DNA from 3 places in the Anaerostipes sp. Marseille-Q3525 genome. Region 3 is predicted to be linked to each of the others. Evidence: riboswitches for the same ligand, from Rfam matches in the RefSeq annotation. Region 3 holds a riboswitch; each other region holds the start of a gene.
What was found. Region 3 has a riboswitch for cyclic di-GMP ahead of KE503_RS02535 (nucleoid-associated protein). Riboswitches for the same ligand answer to the same signal wherever they lie in the genome.

Region 1 (6,066 bases), on a different contig from region 3:
TATGTTTCCTAGCTGCTTTTCCCATGCATCCAGGAAGGCAATTACAGCCAGTTTTCCAGAACATCATTCAGCTTATTCATATCCAGCGGTTTCGCGATATGTCCATTCATGCCTGTATTTTTGGCCAGCTGTACATCTTCTGCAAAAGCATTGGCAGTCATGGCAACAATAGGCAGTTTTCCCTTTTCACCCGGAAGGCTCCTGATTGCTGCAGTTGCCTCATAACCATTCATGACCGGCATTTGGATATCCATAAAAACAAGATCATACGAACCTTTCGGAGAAGCTTCCACTTTCTCAACTGCAATTTTCCCATTTCCTGCCGTTTCCACTTTTGCACCTGTCATTTGCAAAATTTCACCAGCAATTTCTCTGTTCAACTCATTATCCTCAACCAGCAGAATCCTTTTTCCCGTGTAGTCTGATTCTGACAGCTTCTCCAAATAATTTCTTGCTGTTTTTTCTTTTCTTCCTAAAGTAAACTGCCGCAGTGTAGCCGTCAGCCGGGAACGGAACAGCGGTTTTGCAATAAAAGCATCTATGCCCGCCGCCTTTGCTTCTTCTTCAATCTCGCTGAATTCATAAGATGTCAATACAATGATGGTGATCTCTTTTCCTATCCGTTTCCGGATCTGTCTGGCAGTCTCTATACCATCCATATCCGGCATCTTCCAGTCTAAAATAACAGCAAAGTAATCATCTTTCAACTCATGCCGTGCATAACAGTGCTCAACCGCTTCCCTTCCAGAGAGAACCCATTCACCCATAATACCAATTTCCTTCAGTGTGGCAACTGTACTTTCACAGCATGTCTTATCATCATCCACTACCAGAACCGGCAGATTCATCAGATTTTTGTCCTGTTCTTTTTCTGTTTCCTGTAGATCCAGATAAATTGTTACTGTGATTTTAGTTCCCTTGTGCAAGGTACTATCCACTTTAATAGTGCCATTCATCAGGTTCACAATATTTCTGCTGATTGCCATTCCCAGACCAGTTCCCTGGACTCTGGTTGTCCGGTGGTCATCCGCGCGGCTGAACGGATCAAACATGATTTTCTGGAATTCCGGTGACATACCGATCCCATTATCCTCAATCGTAAATTCATAGCATCCAAGTTCTGAAAATCCATTTGGCTTTTCCTCTATGGAAAAAATAATATTCCCGCCATCCGGTGTATACTTGATCGCATTACTCATCAAATTCACAAATACCTGCTGAATCCTCAAGCTGTCACCACAGACAGCCTCATGTTCAATATGATTGATGTGTATATCAAAATTATGTTTATGTTCATCAAGCACCGGTTTCGTAAGTGTAATAAGATTATCTACCAGATCTGACAGATTGAAATCTTCCTGTGCCAGTGTCATTTTTCCACTTTCAATACGTGCCATATCCAGCACTTCATTGATCAGCCCCAGCAGATGGCGGCTTGATTCTGTGATCTTGCTGAGACATTCAATGACTCTGTCCTGGCTCTCAACATTTGCTCCTGCGATTGCCGTCAGACCCACAATCGCATTCATTGGTGTCCGGATATCATGGGACATATTGGAAAGGAATTCTGTTTTCGCACGATTTGCATTTTCTGCGGACCGGTAAGCCTCTTTCAGTGCCTGACGGGATTCAATCTCTGATTTCTTCTCCTGTGTCACATCCATGGATGCCAGCAATACCTTTTCCAGCTTTCCGTTCTTCCATTCCAAGGGAATATAAGAAGCGATTTTATAAGTCTTTTCATCCAGGCTGCAATACTCAAACTTATAAATATCATTTTCACTTTTCAGTTTTTTCCGAATATTATCCGGGGCTATCAGGATATCTATAGTTTCCAATGGTTCCAGTGTCTTATATTTTTCAAGAACCTGCATCTGAAAATCATGATAAAATCCCAGAGGTTTATATATCATATGTCCATTCAGATTGTAGAATTCATATTTGTCATTTTCCAGATCACAGACAACAAAGCGGTCAACCAGACGCACAATACTCTGGATCAGCTGCTCCATGGAAGCATTATCCGCTGCCATCTGCAGATGCCGTGCACTCTCTACCTTTGCCTCTGTGATATCACGCAGAAAGATCATGGCATATTCTGAATTCTCTATCTCGCCACGTATGACCACATTGCGGACCCATCGTTCTTCTCCATTCAGAGTGATACGGCACTCCAAATCCAATTCGGTTTCCAGACCCTTCAGCCTTTCTGCAATATAACCACGGTCGTAAAAAGAGGATACCGCCTTCTTATCTATCTCCACAACATAGGAATCCACAAAATGCCGGATCAATTCATCCCACGTATGACTCTGTTCAAAGACAGTCATCAGGGACGGTTCAACCTTAAAGGTATCAAAAGTATTTGCTTCCAGATTCACATAATACTCGCACAAATCTGCTTTCGTAAAAGCCCGGTGGAAAGCAGCAGATTTTTGTGCCTGCATGATTTCTTTTTTCTCCCCATCAATGTTAATAAAAATCCCGGCAATCCTGCTGGCAGAACCATCCAGACGGCGTATTACTTCTGCCGATGCCCGAAACCACTGGTATTGATTATCCTTCATTCTCATACGATACTCTACCTGGTATTTTATCTGGTTCGTCTTATCCTTAATTGCCGCCTGAAGCTGCACCATTACTCTTTCTTTATCCTGTGGATGCAGAAGATCTGACCAGGATTCCAGTTTATTCGGAAAGTCCAAAGTGTCATGATAGCCAAGCATTTTTCGGAATTCATGACTCCAGTTTGCATTCACAATCTCACTGTTTTCGTCACAGTCAAAATACCAGAAGCCGGAATAGATAGCCTCATTGAGCAGTGTCAAATTTACATGATCCCAGTTGACCTGTACGGACATAACCCAGATCTGTCTGCCCGCCTCATCTGTCGCATCCTCTTTACAAAGCCGTACATTTTTCACTGTACCGTCTGCTGCAAGGATCTGTGCTTCCCCTGTTCCGTGAAGCTGCCAAAAACGGTCTCGCTCCAGTATATCTTCCTCACCATAAAAGAAGTTTCTCAATGAGCCTTTTGTCTGTTCCATGAAAGTATCGAATGTATATCCTGTACTATGCAACAGCAGATTATTCACAGACAAAATAGACAGGTTTTGGTCATAAGATCCTGTCATTATACCTACTCCACCATTATTTTCCAGTGTTTTCTGTACGGCCTGTGACATGGTCTGTGTCTGTCCCGTTACAGTCTCACCTAAGGAATATATTTTGTCCTCATAATTTTCCATTTTATAAAAATCCTCTCTCTGTTTTATGCTTCATTATCCTGCTTTTATCTGTATACAGAGAACCTGTCCCTGCTAGTTTTGTTACCTATTTTTGCATACAAAAAGGACACTTGCCAAAATCTGCCAGTGTCCCTACTATATTTCTCTAAAATCACACATCTATATAGTATAAAAGGTATCGGAATCTCTTCTGTTCAAACATCTTTTCCATATATTATGATGATATGGAAACAGTGGCAACCGGCTGACCTGATCAAACTTTCTGACTTTAGCCCCTTCTGGCTTTGCGTCCCTGCCTTTCAGCAGGTTTGCCTTTAAATAATTTCTATTTTTATCAAAAACAAAATACCATAAAGTTTTTCATACGTCAATATTGCTGGATAGAAAATCTGTGTATTTTGCGTATGCCAGCCTGCATTGTCAGTTATCGATCGGCTCGCCAAACCACTCACCATAAAATTATTTATTACAATTTCACTGGCTGCAAGATGTGGAACCTTTTCAGATGGAAATGATAGATGAATTGTGTACAGTTGCTGTTTGTAGCCAAATGTAAAAACATAATAATATTCTGTTAGTTCTTTCCACGCAACGGCTGCATCATACAATAATCCGTAATCATTATTTTCCATACACACCATCTTCTGATTTGCTGTCTTATTCAGCAGAAATACCTGCCAGTTTTACATTTACGTTATAATATCCTACAGAACGTGAAAAATAGGTATACGGATTTGAGAAGTTGCAATCACTACACACAATATTCACACAAAATTCTCTTTACGTTTTCAATTTTTATAGGCTTTGCCAAGTGAGCATTCATTCCTGCTGCCAGACACTTTTCTTTATCTTCTCTGAATGCATTTGCTGTCATGGCAATAATCGGAATCGTCTCAGCATCTGGATGTTTCAGTGACCGGATTGTTTTTGTCGCAGTAATCCCATCCATTACAGGCATCATGATATCCATCAGAATTGCGTCAAAATAACCTTCCGGTTTCTCCTGGAACATTCTGACCGCCTGCAATCCATCTCTTGCAACTGTCATATTTGCACCTTCATCAGACAACAGCGTTTCCGTAATTTCTGCATTCAATTCATTGTCCTCTACCAGCAATAAGTTTAATCCGCTGATATCCATCTGTTCCGCTGTTTTCTTTACTGTATCTGGTGCGGGAGCAAGTTTAAACGGAATCCTGATGATAAAGGTTGAGCCAATGCCTTCTTCGCTTTTAACTTCAATAGTTCCACCCATCTTTTCAATCAGACCTTTTACAATCGCCATTCCCAGTCCAATTCCCTGCTGTGTACTTCTTGCATCCTCTCTTTCCTGCGAAAACGGCTCAAATATATGCTCCTGGTATTTCCTGCTCATACCAATGCCAGTATCAGTTATGGTCCACTCATATGTCGTAATTCCGTCAACAGCTTCTGTATAATCTGACACCGTCATTATCTTGCCGCCAATCCGGTTATACTTAATACAGTTTCCATAAATATTAAGAAATATCTGTCTTAAATGTACCGGACTTCCATAAATAAAAGGATATCGAAGCCCTTCCTTTTTTGCACGGAACTGCATCTGGATTCCTCTGTCTTTTGCCCGCTGTTCTATGATAGTCAGAACATCCTGACTTAATTCCTCAAAGTTGATGATTTCCTGCGTCAGAGGTACATTTCCATCTTTAATTTTGCTCATCTGAAGGATATCATTAATAAGAGACAATAGATAGTCTGCAGCTACCTGCATTTTTCTGAAATTTTTCAGGACCAATTCCCTGTCATCAAAATGTTTCTCAGCAATCTTCAGCAATCCGATAATTCCATTCAGCGGGGTTCTCATATCGTGAGACATCCTGGAGAGAAAATCAGACTTGCTTTTATTTGCTTTCTTTTCACTTTCCAATGCAATTGATTTGTGCATGAAGTCATTTTTATCCAGCATGAGATTCCAATGTTCAATGGTTCCGTCTTCCTTTATTACTTTCTGTCCACGATCTTCGATGTATTTGTATGTGCCGTCCTTACAGCGTATCCGGTAAATAGTAGCATAATGATCAGAATGAGTATATTGATTTAATGCATCTGCAAGTCCGACCTTCACGTCATCTGGATGAGCAAGACCGATAATATTACCGCCAGAAGCATCCATCAGTTCCTTTGGCGTTGCGTAACCGAGCATATTTGCAAATTGTTCTGAAACATATTTGAAAGAGTATTCTGGGTCATCATTACTGATTTTGACGCCGCCAGGGATGGATACGGTAAATAACTCCAGCTGACTTTGCAGTTTCTTTGTCAATTCCTCGATCATGGCCGTATGCTTTTTCTCTTCTGCCAGAAGCTTCGCATACTCTCTGTTTGATTTTTCCAGTGCCCGCTCTTTTTCCTCTAAGCGGTAATGTTCTGTACGGTCAAGAACATAATTAACTGCAATGACATCTCCAGTTTCCTCTTCACGGTACAGGGTCATGTGATCTTCTGCAAGCATGGGCTCAAAAGTAGCAGTCCTGGTCCAGTATCGGAACGATATATGCCGTTCACCATTTTCAAACCGATTTAATAATCGTTCTCTGTCAAACTCGTGCTGAAAATCTTTAAGACCTTCCTCAGGTATGGTCAATGCCCATGCATCTACCAGACTCTGTAAGCTTGAATTTTCCGGCAAACCTAATTGTTCATTCAGATTATATTTTTTTCCATTAACTACCTGATACATGGAACCACGTACGATATTCTTTGTGAGATTGATCACGCAGTATCCATCGGCAATAGCAAATACCGACTCTTCCAAAAAACGATTATTAATAATATCCTG
Region 2 (6,066 bases), on a different contig from region 3:
CAATCCCAAGCTTTCTCATCTGCTCATTTAAACCAGCAATATGCTCTGTGATGTAAAACTTGATTCCTTGTTCTTTGAATGACTTATAAAGAATCTCAAGTCGATCTGCTGCCGTGATATCGATACTTCCGATTCCGCTTGCATCAAGAATTACCGCTTTAATATTTCCTCTACGTTCAATCTCCTGCTCAATATCCTGCTGCAGCACCCCTGCATTTGCAAAAAATAGATTACTGCTAAATCGATAGATCACAATTCCTTCGATCTCATGAATCTGCCTACTCTCTGCCAGATCACGAAAATGTTTATGTCCCGGCTGAATTCCTAAGAAACAACTTGCTGGTTTTGATGAGCGAATTACCATTTCCGCAAATGATAAAATAATTCCGATCAGTACACCATTGATCGTTCCAAGTAGCAGTACACCAATAAACGCTCCCCAAAAAATGAAACATTCTGTACGACTGACTTTCCAAAGTTTCACTGCAAGTTCAAATTCTGTTGCACCAAGAAGTGCTGAAATTACGATTGCTGTCAACACTGGTATCGGCAGATATCCTATAAATCCTGTTCCAAAAAGCAGTAAAATGATCATTGATAATCCTGCCACAATACTCATTAACTGCGTTTTCCCTTGATACTGCTCTCCCATTGCTGTTCTTGAAACAGATCCATTGATCGGACAGCATCCAGTCAATGCCGCCACAAAATTTCCCGCTGCAAATGCAAACAATTCCTGATTATCGTTGATACGGTATCCATTTTTCTGTGCAAAATTATTCTCTGCAAGAAGTGTTTCTGCCATAATAACAACTGCTACTGACAAGCTGATCGTTACTACTTCGTCCATCGGAACTAACGTAAGATCAGGAAAACTCCATCTTGGAAGTCCTGGTGATACTGCATCCAATGTCTTGATTCCCCATTCTTTCATCGGCAAAACCTGTGTCATGACTGCTCCTGCTGCCATCATCACTACTGCCATTGGGAATTTTGGCATTATCTTTTTGGCTCCCAATAAGATAATAAGTGAAACAATCCCTAAGATCAGTGACGGAAGATTGATCTGTTCTACTGTTTTTTCTATATGTTCCAAAAGTTCTAATAATTCTCCCGTTCCCGCAGTTCCACCCATAAGTTTTGGTACTTGCATCAAAATGATCGTTGAACAAATTCCTGTAATAAATCCACCCATAACTGGTGCCGAAATATAATTCACAAGTTTCCCTGCATGCATCAGATAAAATGCGATCAACCATACTGCCACAAAAAACGTGATGACTGGAACGACTGCAAGTGCTTCCTTGGAACCACTTTGGATATTCATTCCTAAAAGTGCTGACCCTACCAACGCTGCAGGTGCTGCATCTACCCCAAAGATAAATTGAGGTGATGTAGAAAATAGTGCAAATAAGATGATCGGAAACACAGATCCATATAATCCATAAACCGCTGGAAGTCCTGCAATCTGTGAATATCCCATAGAAATCGGTATAGATACTGCCATAATGATAATTCCCGTGATCACATCATGCATCAGGTTTCCTTTTTTGTAATTCTTCATTGTATGTCCTAATGTCATTCTTCCATTCCTTCTTTCTAATTTAAATGTTCCCTCATATAATTTAGAAACTGCTTCTGTGCATAATCTAAAGGCTTATTTTTCTTATAAAATAACGAAATCATTGAGTGAAATTCTTCTTCTAACGGTATCATTTTTATCCCATCACATTTTGCTTCGTTATATACTGTTGGAAATGTGATCGTGATCCCAACTCCTTCACTTACAAAACTCATAATCGTATTCGCCTGTGGAAATTCAAAAATTATATTTGGCTTAAATCCTGCTTTTTCACAAGCCTTAGAAAATACTTCGTAACTTCCGCTTCCCTTTTCTGGGAAAATAAAATTATCATTACAAAGTTCTTTTAGCTGGATTTTTTTCCTCACATATAATGGATGTTTCTTATGAATAACTGCACATAGCCGGTCATCATATAATGGCGTAAATCGATATTTTTTCTCATCTTCCATTGTATTTTCTCTTAAGATCAAAAAGTCATAACTATCTGAATTTTCCTGAATCTCACTTGCAATCCTTTCGTCTATCACCATTTTTATATCCGGATATTGTTTTTTGAAATCTGCTACCATTCTTGCAAAATGATATGGTGCAAGTACTGGCATACATCCAATTTTGATCTCTTTATTTTTTTGTATGTTTTTTAGCATTTCTTCATACATTGATGTCATTTCTTTTGCATAAGACAAAAAGATTTCCCCTTCTTTGGATAACTCAAATCTCCGGGTATTCCTACGGATCAATGTTGTTCCTAATTCATTTTCCAGCTTTCTGATCTGCTTTGACAATGCACCTTGTGTCATATTACAAGAATACCCAGCCTCTGTGAAATTCTTTTGTCTGCATAATTCCATATAATAATATAGCTGTTGTATTTCCATTTTTATAATCCTCTTTTATTTTCATATATTTCATTTTACACTTTTTATTCTCATTTTTCATCATACTCAATCACTTTTAGCTGCTATTTTCTGTATATATTCCTACATGGAATATATCAAGTCTTAACTGGAATTGCAATACTTACTTCTACCTCTATATAATAAGAACACAAAAGGGAAATAAATTTATGAAAATATAGAATTTTGATAGAAAGGATGGATAAAAATATGAAAAACGAAAAAACTTTTTTCTACCATAGATTATTGTTTTATATTTTAGGACTGCTGATCATGTCTGTTGGTTCTAATTTATTTTTAAAAGCAACTCTTGGAGTTGCCCCAAGCTGTACAATGGCTTTAACTTTAAGTTATCTCTCCCCTGTTCACAGCTATGCTTTATTTAATTTTCTGATCAACTCAACATTTTTGATCTGTGAAGCAGTGGTTCTCCGTGAATTCGGGAAAATACAGTTTATTCAACTTGGGTTGACATTTGTTTATTCTTTATTTATTGAATTTACTTCTTATGGTTTATTCTTTATCGAGCCTCATGGTCTTGCAGCAAAGATCTTATTATCTGTTATTGCATGTGCAGTTTTATCTACAGGTGTTGGATTTACAATTAGTTCTGGATTTGCTGTTATGCCAATGGAAGGTCTTGTTAAGAGTATCGCTGAGAAGAAAAATGTAAGCTTTGGTGCCGTGAGAGTTTGTCTGGAAGTTTTATTTACAGTATGTTCTGCTGTCGCTTCTTTTGTTTTACTTCCAGAATTACCATCTGTTGGAATCGGAACTGTGATCGCTGCTTTCTTAAGCGGAAATATTACAAATGTATTTTCTTCACTGTTCCACAAAAGAATCAATGCTTACTTAGGATTTCAGGCATAATTTTTAACTTTAACAATATACAATAATATGCAGTAAAAAACCGTAATCACTACAAAAACTATTAGTGATTACGGTTTTTTATCATACTCTTTTATTATAAATGCTAAGTAATCTTCTAAATGATCTGATGACAGATATCATTCAAACAACATCTCTCACAATGTGGTTTCGTTCTTGCCGTGCAGACATCTCTTCCATGCCATACAAGTCTGTGACAAAAATCACTACCTTCTTCTGGAGGAATGATCTCCCATAATGCCATCTCCACTTTCTTTGGGTCTTTAATTCCATCAACCAAACCAATTCTATTCACAAGACGGATACAATGCGTATCTGTTACGATCGCAGGTTTTCCAAACACATCTCCCATGATCAGATTGGCACTTTTTCTTCCAACACCTGGCAGACTTAAAATAGATTTGAAATCTGTTGGGATGTTACAATCATATTCATCTCTTAAAACTTTCATGCATTTACTGATATCTCTCGCTTTGCTTTTTCCAAGTCCGCATGGACGTACAATTTCCTCAATATCTGCGACATCTGCTGCCGCTAATGCTTCTACAGTTGGATATTTTTCAAACAATCCTTTGACTACAACATTAACTCTTGCATCTGTACACTGGGCTGCAAGTCTTACACTGACTAATAATTTCCATGCCTGATCATATTCCAGTGTACAATCCGCATCTGGATATTCATTTTTCAAACGTTCAATTACTTCTAATGCTAATTCTTTTTTGTTCATTGATTGCAAATCCTCCCTAAAAGCTGTTTGGTTATTTTTGTTATTTTAGCACTGGAAAGAAAATTGGTCAAATTACAGATATCTCTGCATGATCTCGCACAAACGATTCATCTCCCAAGGTTTTGCAATATGCTCCTTCATTCCTGCATTTTTCGCCATTACAACATCTTCTGCAAATGCATTGGCAGTCATTGCTATGATCGGTATTTGTTTTTCTCTATATTTTCTGTGGGAACGGATTGCTGCCGTTGCTTCGTATCCATTCATTACAGGCATATGAATATCCATAAAGATCAAGTCATAAAAACCACTTGGTGCATTTGCAAATTTTTCAACGGCTTCTTTTCCATTTTCTGCAGTCTCAATGTTAGCCTCTTTATTGGATTTCCCTTCAATGATATTTTTTAGTGTTGCTGTAAGCCTTGATCTGAATAATGATTTTGCTATAAATTCATCAACTCCAGCCTCTCTTGCCTCTGCTTCGATCTCCGAATAATCATATGCCGATAAGATAATGATCGTCACATCATTTCCAAAAAACTTCTATTTTCCCCATAAAATAAATTTTTAAGTGAACCTTTGGTAATTTCCATAAACTCCTTGTAATCATATCCAAGATTATAAAGTAAAAATCCACTGACATTCGTAATTGTCAGATTCTCATCATAATGTCCTGTCATAAATCCAACTGCATGATTATTACGGATCACGTCTTTGATCATCTCATAACTATTCTCCTCCAAGTTTGAATCACCCACAGAATATATTATTTCTTCCCTAAATAACTCCTTATTCATTATTTCCTATTCCTTATTCATACTCTTTTTATCTATGTCAAATACTTTCTTGATATCTTCAAACATGTAAAAAACACTATAGATAAATATATCTACAGTGTCCCCTGCACTCTTATTATACAATGTGCAACTGGCTGCCATGTCAAAGGCCCTATAGCTTTGCGTCACAGCCTTTCGACTGCTTTGCCGTTATATCTTTCTTTCGTTCAATATATTTTAATCCTTCATATCCAACAACTGATGTTGTATACACGCGATCTTGATAACTCTCTCTTGGCGGCATGATACAGTTTGTTGTAAATAATCCATCCATTACCAATCGGTCGGCTTCTTTGGTCCGGTGTGTATTTGTAACTGCTTTCCACAGACACCTGTTACCACACATCCTTTATTGCCTGCTGTCTGCTGGCATTGAAAACAAAATATATCTGGCATCTTATTTCTCTCCTTTTTTATTTGTTAATAGAAATAAGATGTGCAAAATTCTCTGTGACTATTCGTATTAATTTCTTTTCCATATCCTGATTTAAAACTCTCTTAGGAATAATAAGTGCTTCTATGGAACTAATATAAATGTAAAAAGCCGTCTCTGTTTCACAAACATTTTCTACCTTTTGATAATCTACTTTCACTTCCTGGCCTTTTGTTATCTCTATAATCTGATCTTCCGTAAAAGTTAATGTTATTTCTTCTGCAAATGGTAGTCCTTCTGTTTCTATCATTTTAAGAATTGTCTTGCGAATACCTCTTTTCATAATCTTTTTAGCCTGTGCTACACATACAATTGAAAAAATGCATAATACAATTACTTCTGTAATGATCAACATTTTTTCTGCTCTTGCCAAAATGAAAATTACTATCGCAAGAACACTGATCATTGGTCCTGCTAGTTTTAGAAAAAACAGATTTCTCTTTCCTACCTCTGAATGAATTAACTGATGAAATTCGTTGAATTCTATGTAGTCTTCGTCTGTTAATTTGTAATTTAGTTGCAGCATATTCCTTCCCCCCCTGCTTTATTTTTAAGATAACGCATATACTTTAATCAAAACCACCGGCTTAGCCGGTGGTTTGTACTAGCCCTATAAGGGCTTATTACCGACGCTAAGTCTAAAGACTCATCGAATTTGGTTCGCCAACTGTACCGTCATTTACTTATTAAGCCCTATG
Region 3 (6,066 bases):
ATCGCAGAATCTGACTTAAAGGACTTGGGTGTTCATACAGAAATGTATGTTGATGCGTTCGTTGATATTGCAAAAGCTGGTAAGATTACTGGAGCTAATAAAAACATCGATCGTTATCGTCAGACATATGCTTTCGCAGCAGGTACTAAGAAGTTATATGATTATTTAAATGATAACCCAGCATGCATGAGTGCTCCTGTTGATTATACAAACAGCATTGCTACTATTTCATCCATTGATAACTTTATCTCTATCAATAATGCGGTAGATATTGACCTTTATGGACAGATCAGTGCTGAATCTTCAGGAATTCGTCAGATCAGTGGTGCCGGCGGACAGCTTGACTTCGTTATGGGTGCTCACTTATCTAATGGTGGTAAGAGTTTCGTATGCTTGTCTTCTACTTTCACAAATAAGAAAGGTGAGACATTCTCAAGAATCCTTCCTACATTACATAATGGATCTATCGTTACTGATACTCGTGCAAATGCTCACTATATTGTTACCGAATATGGTATGGCTAACTTAAAAGGTAAGTCTACATGGGAACGTGCTGAAGCATTAATTAACATCGCTCATCCAGACTTCAGAGACCAGCTGATCAAAGATGCTGAAACTGCTCATATCTGGAGAAGATCTAATAAATAAACTTCCAAAAAAGGTTTAATAGTTTTTTAAATTTTCCAAATTTTAAAAATCCCGAATCCATTCATTCTGTTGGATTCGGGATTTGTTTTTATTTAATTTTTACGCTCTCAATATTCTTAATGATGATCGTGCTTCCACCACCTGATTCTTCAATGATCTCAACATTATCTTTCATATTATATTCTTCCATTGGAATCTTAATCTCAATCCCTGTATCTGTTTCTAGCATCTGATATTCAAGTCTCTTTACTGTATTTTCCTTTGCTACAGTAAACGTATCATACTGCATATCGTATCGTTCAATCTTCTCATCAAATTCCTGTTTCTTTCCTTGATGATTTCCAAAAAGTTTATCTCCGATCTCATTAACTTTAAACGCCTGATTCTCTGAAAATTCTTCTCTTAAACGGCTTTTCATATCCAGCCTTTTTGCAATACCATCTTCTGGATAATGATTGTTGATATCATTGATGACTTTATTTAAAATCTGAAATTTCTTTTTTGGTGCAAGGTCTGCATAACATTGTAAAAAACGTTCTGACAGATAATTGATCTTATCTCCATTTAACATCTCATATTTCTTTTCTACCAATCGCACTTTATATTCTGACAGATCAATAATAACTGCTTCTGTAAGTTTTGCCGAATCTGTCGGCATAACTCTTTGTTTCACGATATCATTTGCCTGTACATCTTCTTCTTCCTGATGCACATATGTCACCTTATAATTCATTTTTAGCAATGCCAGATGAACTACACTTTGAACTTGAAATGTAACACAAAGTAAATCTCCTGCTGGGATTGTAACGCTATCACACATGATGTCAAATAAATTTTCTCCAAGTATTCTCGTTGCCTCAATAAAACTCTCGTCATCAGTCTCATCCATGCTTTCTAACAGACTTAAAATTGGTGAAACACTGCCATCAAACTGACATCTTTTCGCATCATCACTTTCCATAATCTTAAAAATATGCCCTCTGACAAATTCCATAAGATCTGGTCCCATATCAAGAAGCTGGCTGGATAGCCCAAGGTAACCTGTATGACTATCTAATATATGTAAAATTCCTTTTCTGATGATAATATCGTCTTTCTGTATATGTTCCATCTTTATCTCCTTTTTGTTTTTATTCCTTGTATTTTATCATATCGACTCTTTTTAGGCAAAAGATAATCCTGTTTCGCAGAAAAAAATTTTATAACAAAAAAGTCATGGTTCCCTACACCATGACTTCTGCTAATATGAAAAATCCCCATGTATCCTCACTACATAAAACTGGCAACCCACTGTCAGTGATTCTTTCTGCGAACCCCTTCACAAAAACAAATCAGTGAGAAATGTAAAATTCCATATTCTCTATAGGATCCACTCATTGATATCTTACTCGTGGCAAAATGTTATCTTCAGGCTCCCTATTTCCTAAAAATAAAAAACCGTATATAGAATAATCTCATAATCTATAACGGTTGCCTCTATCAGGATAAAATATCCATATCACATTCCCTTAATGTTAAATGTGGCAACCGGCTGTCATAATCTCTAAAAAGACCTTAGACCCTTTGGCTTTGCGTCCCTGCCTTTCAACAGGTTTGCCCTATGAATAAATATGAACTTTAATATACATATATAATATCATGATTCATAAATAATGTCAATCATCTTTTTCTTAGTTATTAATATTTATAATAGTTTTTTTCCTTATACATATAAAAAGTCCGCGATAAAATTACCGCGGACTACTTAAGGATTAAATTCTCAAAAGTTGATTATTTAACAACTGCTCTTAATTTTTCTGTTAAAGCTGGTACGATCTTGTTTAAGTCTCCAACGATTCCGTAATCAGCTACATCAAAGATAGGAGCTGTCTCATCTTTGTTGATTGCAATGATGATATCAGATTCTTCCATACCTGCAACATGCTGGATTGCTCCAGAAATACCAATTGCGAAGTATACGTTAGGACGTACAGTTTTTCCTGTCTGTCCAACCTGAATATCTCTTGACTGCCATCCGTTATCTACAACGGCACGAGAACAGCTTACTTCTCCTCCAAGAACATCTGCTAATTCTCTTAACATTCCGAATCCTTCTTCTCCAACTCCACGTCCACCAGATACTAAGATCTTAGCGTCCATGATATCTACTGTATCTGTAACAGATTTAACGATATCAACGATTTCAACGTATTTGTTGTCTGGAGTAAATCCAGGATTGTATTCGATAACTTCAGCTTTTGCTCCTTCGATAGGATCGATCTTCTGCATAACACCAGGACGAACTGTTGCCATCTGAGGTCTGTTGTCTGGGCAAGCGATTGTTGCGATTGTGTTTCCACCGAATGCTGGACGAGTCATTAATAACTGATTATGTTTCTGTTCTTTTCCTGGGATTGCTCTTAATGGGAAATCACCGATTTCAAGAACTGTACAGTCAGCTGTTAAACCTGTCTGAACACGTGCAGATACACGAGGTCCAAGGTCACGACCAATTGCTGTCGCACCAACTAACATAATTTCTGGTTTGTATTCATTGATTACAGATGCTAATGCATGTGTATATGGTTCTGTTCTGTATTCTTTTAATTCTGGATCGTCAACTACGATTACTTTATCAGCACCGTATTTTGCAAGATCATCTACTAATCCTTTAACGTCAGAACCTACAAGAACAGCAGTTACGTCTGTATCTAAGTCTTTTGCTAAGTCTTTTGCTTTTCCAAGTAATTCGAATGCGATTCCGCTTAATTCGTTATCTACCTGCTGTGCAAAGACGTATACGCCTCTATATTCTTCTAAACCCATTTTATTCACCACTTTTCCTTTTCACTAAATTACATGTTTTTCAGCTAATTTATCCATGATATAATCTACTGCTTCTTCTGGATCAAGTGTAACTTTTTCTCCAGCACCTTTTCTTACTTTGTCAGATGCTTTTGCGATCTTAGTTGGAGATCCAGCAAGACCAAGGTTAGAATCATCTACATCTTTAAGGTCTTTTCTTCCCCAAACAGTTACTTCTGCATCATATGCATCAAAGATTCCACCTGGAGTCATATATCTTGGCTCGTTTAATTCAGCTAATGCTGTAACTAAGCAAGGCATTTTAGCTTTTAAGATGTGGTATCTATCTTCATACTGACGCTGAACAACTACGCTGTCACCGTCAATTTTAATGTCTTCTGCATAAGAGATAACTGGAATATCAAGATGTTCAGAAATCTGTGGTCCAACCTGAGCTGTATCACCATCGATAGCCTGACGTCCTGTGATGATCAGGTCATAATCAAGATTTCTTAATGCTCCAGCTAATGTAGTAGAAGTTGCCCATGTGTCAGCTCCTCCTAATACTCTGTCAGTTACAAGGATACCTTTGTCAGCACCCATTGCCATAGCTTCACGAAGAACTTCGTCAGCTTTTGGAAGTCCCATTGTAAGAACTGTAACTTCAGCTCCATATTCATCTTTAATTCTAAGTGCTGCTTCTAATCCAGCTTTGTCATCTGGGTTCATGATAGTAAGCATAGCACCTCTGTCTAATGTACCATCTGGGTTGAATTTAACTCCACCTTTTGTATCTGGTACCTGTTTTACACAAACAACTATCTTCACGGTAAGTACCTCCCTATTTCAATAAGTTTCCAGAAATAACCATACGCTGAACTTCAGATGTTCCTTCGTAGATTTCTGTGATCTTAGCATCGCGCATCATACGTTCTACATCGTATTCTCTGATGTATCCGTAACCACCATGTAACTGAACAGCTTTTGTTGTTACTTCCATAGCAACTTCTGCTGCATATAATTTAGCCATAGCAGCTTCAACACTGTATACTTTCTGAGTAGCTTTAGCCATAGCAGCTTTGTATACTAACTGTTTTGCAGCTTCTACTTTTGTTGCCATATCAGCTAACTGGAACTGTGTATTCTGGAACTGTCCGATAGAACGTCCGAACTGTTTTCTTTCTTTTACATATTCGATTGTTCTTTCTAAAGCACCTTCTGCAAGTCCAAGAGCCTGAGAAGCGATACCAATACGTCCTCCATCAAGAGTATGCATTGCGATACCGAAACCTTTACCCTGTTTTCCTAACAGATTTTCTTTTGGAATACGGCAGTCTTCAAAAATTAATTCATATGTAGCTGATCCGCGGATACCCATTTTCTTTTCTTTTGTTCCGAATGTGAAACCTGGAGTTCCTTTTTCTACGATGAATGCAGAAATTTCTTTCATCTTTCTTCCGCGTTTTTCAACAACACCTGTTACTGCGATTACGATATAAACGTCTGCGTAGCTACCATTTGTAATGAAGCACTTAGATCCGTTTAATACCCATTCGTCTCCGTCTAATACGGCTTTTGTCTGCTGTCCCTGTGCATCTGTACCAGCACCTGGTTCTGTCAGACCAAAAGCTCCTAATTTCTTACCAGATGCTAAATCTGGGATATATTTTTTCTTCTGTTCTTCTGTACCAAAAGTCTGGATTGGATCGATACAAAGAGATGTATGTGCAGAAACGATAACACCTGTTGTACCACAAACTTTTGATAATTCTTCAACACACATAACGTATGTTAATGGATCGCATCCCTGTCCACCATATTCTTTAGGAACTGGAATACCTAAGAATCCTGCTTTAGCCATTTTTGCTACAGTTTCAACTGGAAACTGTTCATTTTCATCCACGTCCTGTGCAAGAGGCTTTACTTCTTTTTCAGCAAACTCTTTGAAAAGAGTTCTTGCCATTTCATGTTTCTTACTTAATGTGAAATCCATTCTTTATTCCTCCATCATGATTTCTATAAAGTTAACTTTTGCATCCGGAGTTCACCATCTCCGGATGCAAAAGAAAAGCTCTTTTTCTTACTTGCTGTAATCGTAGAATCCTTTACCAGTTTTACATCCTAATAATCCTCCACGAACCATCTTTCTTAATAATGGATGTGGACGATATTTTGTATCACCGAATTCATTGTAAAGTACTTCCATGATTGCAAGGCAAACGTCTAATCCAATTAAATCACCTAAAGCTAAAGGTCCCATTGGATGGTTTGCTCCTAATTTCATAGCTGTATCAATACCTTCTACAGAAGCTACTCCATCAGCATAAATTCCGATTGCTTCGTTGATCATAGGGATTAAGATTCTGTTAACTACGAATCCAGCACCTTCTTCAACCTGTACAGGTGTTTTACCGATTTCTTCAGCGATTGCTTTGATCTTATCAACAACTTCTTTTGGTGTGTTAATACCAGCGATAACTTCAACCAGTTTCATAACAGGAGCTGGGTTAAAGAAATGCATACCGATCATTGGACGATCAAGTCCTGCACCAATTTCTGTGATTGATAAAGAAGATGTATTTGTAGCAAAGATAGCATCTTCTTTACAGATATCCTGTAATTCTTTGAATGTCT

Region 1: linked by a shared signal. The riboswitch ahead of KE503_RS04195 (hybrid sensor histidine kinase/response regulator) and the one ahead of KE503_RS02535 (nucleoid-associated protein) in region 3 are both predicted to bind cyclic di-GMP.
Region 2: linked by a shared signal. The riboswitch ahead of KE503_RS06735 (hypothetical protein) and the one ahead of KE503_RS02535 (nucleoid-associated protein) in region 3 are both predicted to bind cyclic di-GMP.

What each region holds. Positions count from the first base shown of each region.
Region 1 covers NZ_JAGTTT010000005.1:94,168-100,233, forward strand. Annotated here, with positions in the region: gene KE503_RS04195 (hybrid sensor histidine kinase/response regulator) at 42-3,248, opposite strand; cyclic di-GMP riboswitch class I at 3,481-3,571, opposite strand; gene KE503_RS04200 (PBECR4 domain-containing protein) at 3,563-3,880, opposite strand; gene KE503_RS04205 (hybrid sensor histidine kinase/response regulator) at 4,000-6,066, opposite strand, start outside.
Region 2 covers NZ_JAGTTT010000011.1:1-6,066, reverse strand. Annotated here, with positions in the region: gene KE503_RS06760 (SulP family inorganic anion transporter) at 1-1,582, opposite strand, end outside; gene KE503_RS06755 (LysR family transcriptional regulator) at 1,600-2,463, opposite strand; gene KE503_RS06750 (YczE/YyaS/YitT family protein) at 2,692-3,351, shown strand; gene KE503_RS06745 (endonuclease III domain-containing protein) at 3,467-4,099, opposite strand; gene KE503_RS14865 (response regulator) at 4,172-4,624, opposite strand; gene KE503_RS06735 (hypothetical protein) at 4,621-4,896, opposite strand; cyclic di-GMP riboswitch class I at 5,019-5,094, opposite strand; gene KE503_RS14690 (hypothetical protein) at 5,209-5,331, opposite strand; gene KE503_RS06725 (YcxB family protein) at 5,349-5,894, opposite strand.
Region 3 covers NZ_JAGTTT010000003.1:52,534-58,599, forward strand. Annotated here, with positions in the region: gene KE503_RS02530 (butyryl-CoA:acetate CoA-transferase) at 1-648, shown strand, start outside; gene KE503_RS02535 (nucleoid-associated protein) at 737-1,759, opposite strand; cyclic di-GMP riboswitch class I at 2,168-2,256, opposite strand; gene KE503_RS02540 (electron transfer flavoprotein subunit alpha/FixB family protein) at 2,419-3,453, opposite strand; gene KE503_RS02545 (electron transfer flavoprotein subunit beta/FixA family protein) at 3,478-4,260, opposite strand; gene KE503_RS02550 (acyl-CoA dehydrogenase) at 4,274-5,425, opposite strand; gene KE503_RS02555 (3-hydroxybutyryl-CoA dehydrogenase) at 5,513-6,066, opposite strand, start outside.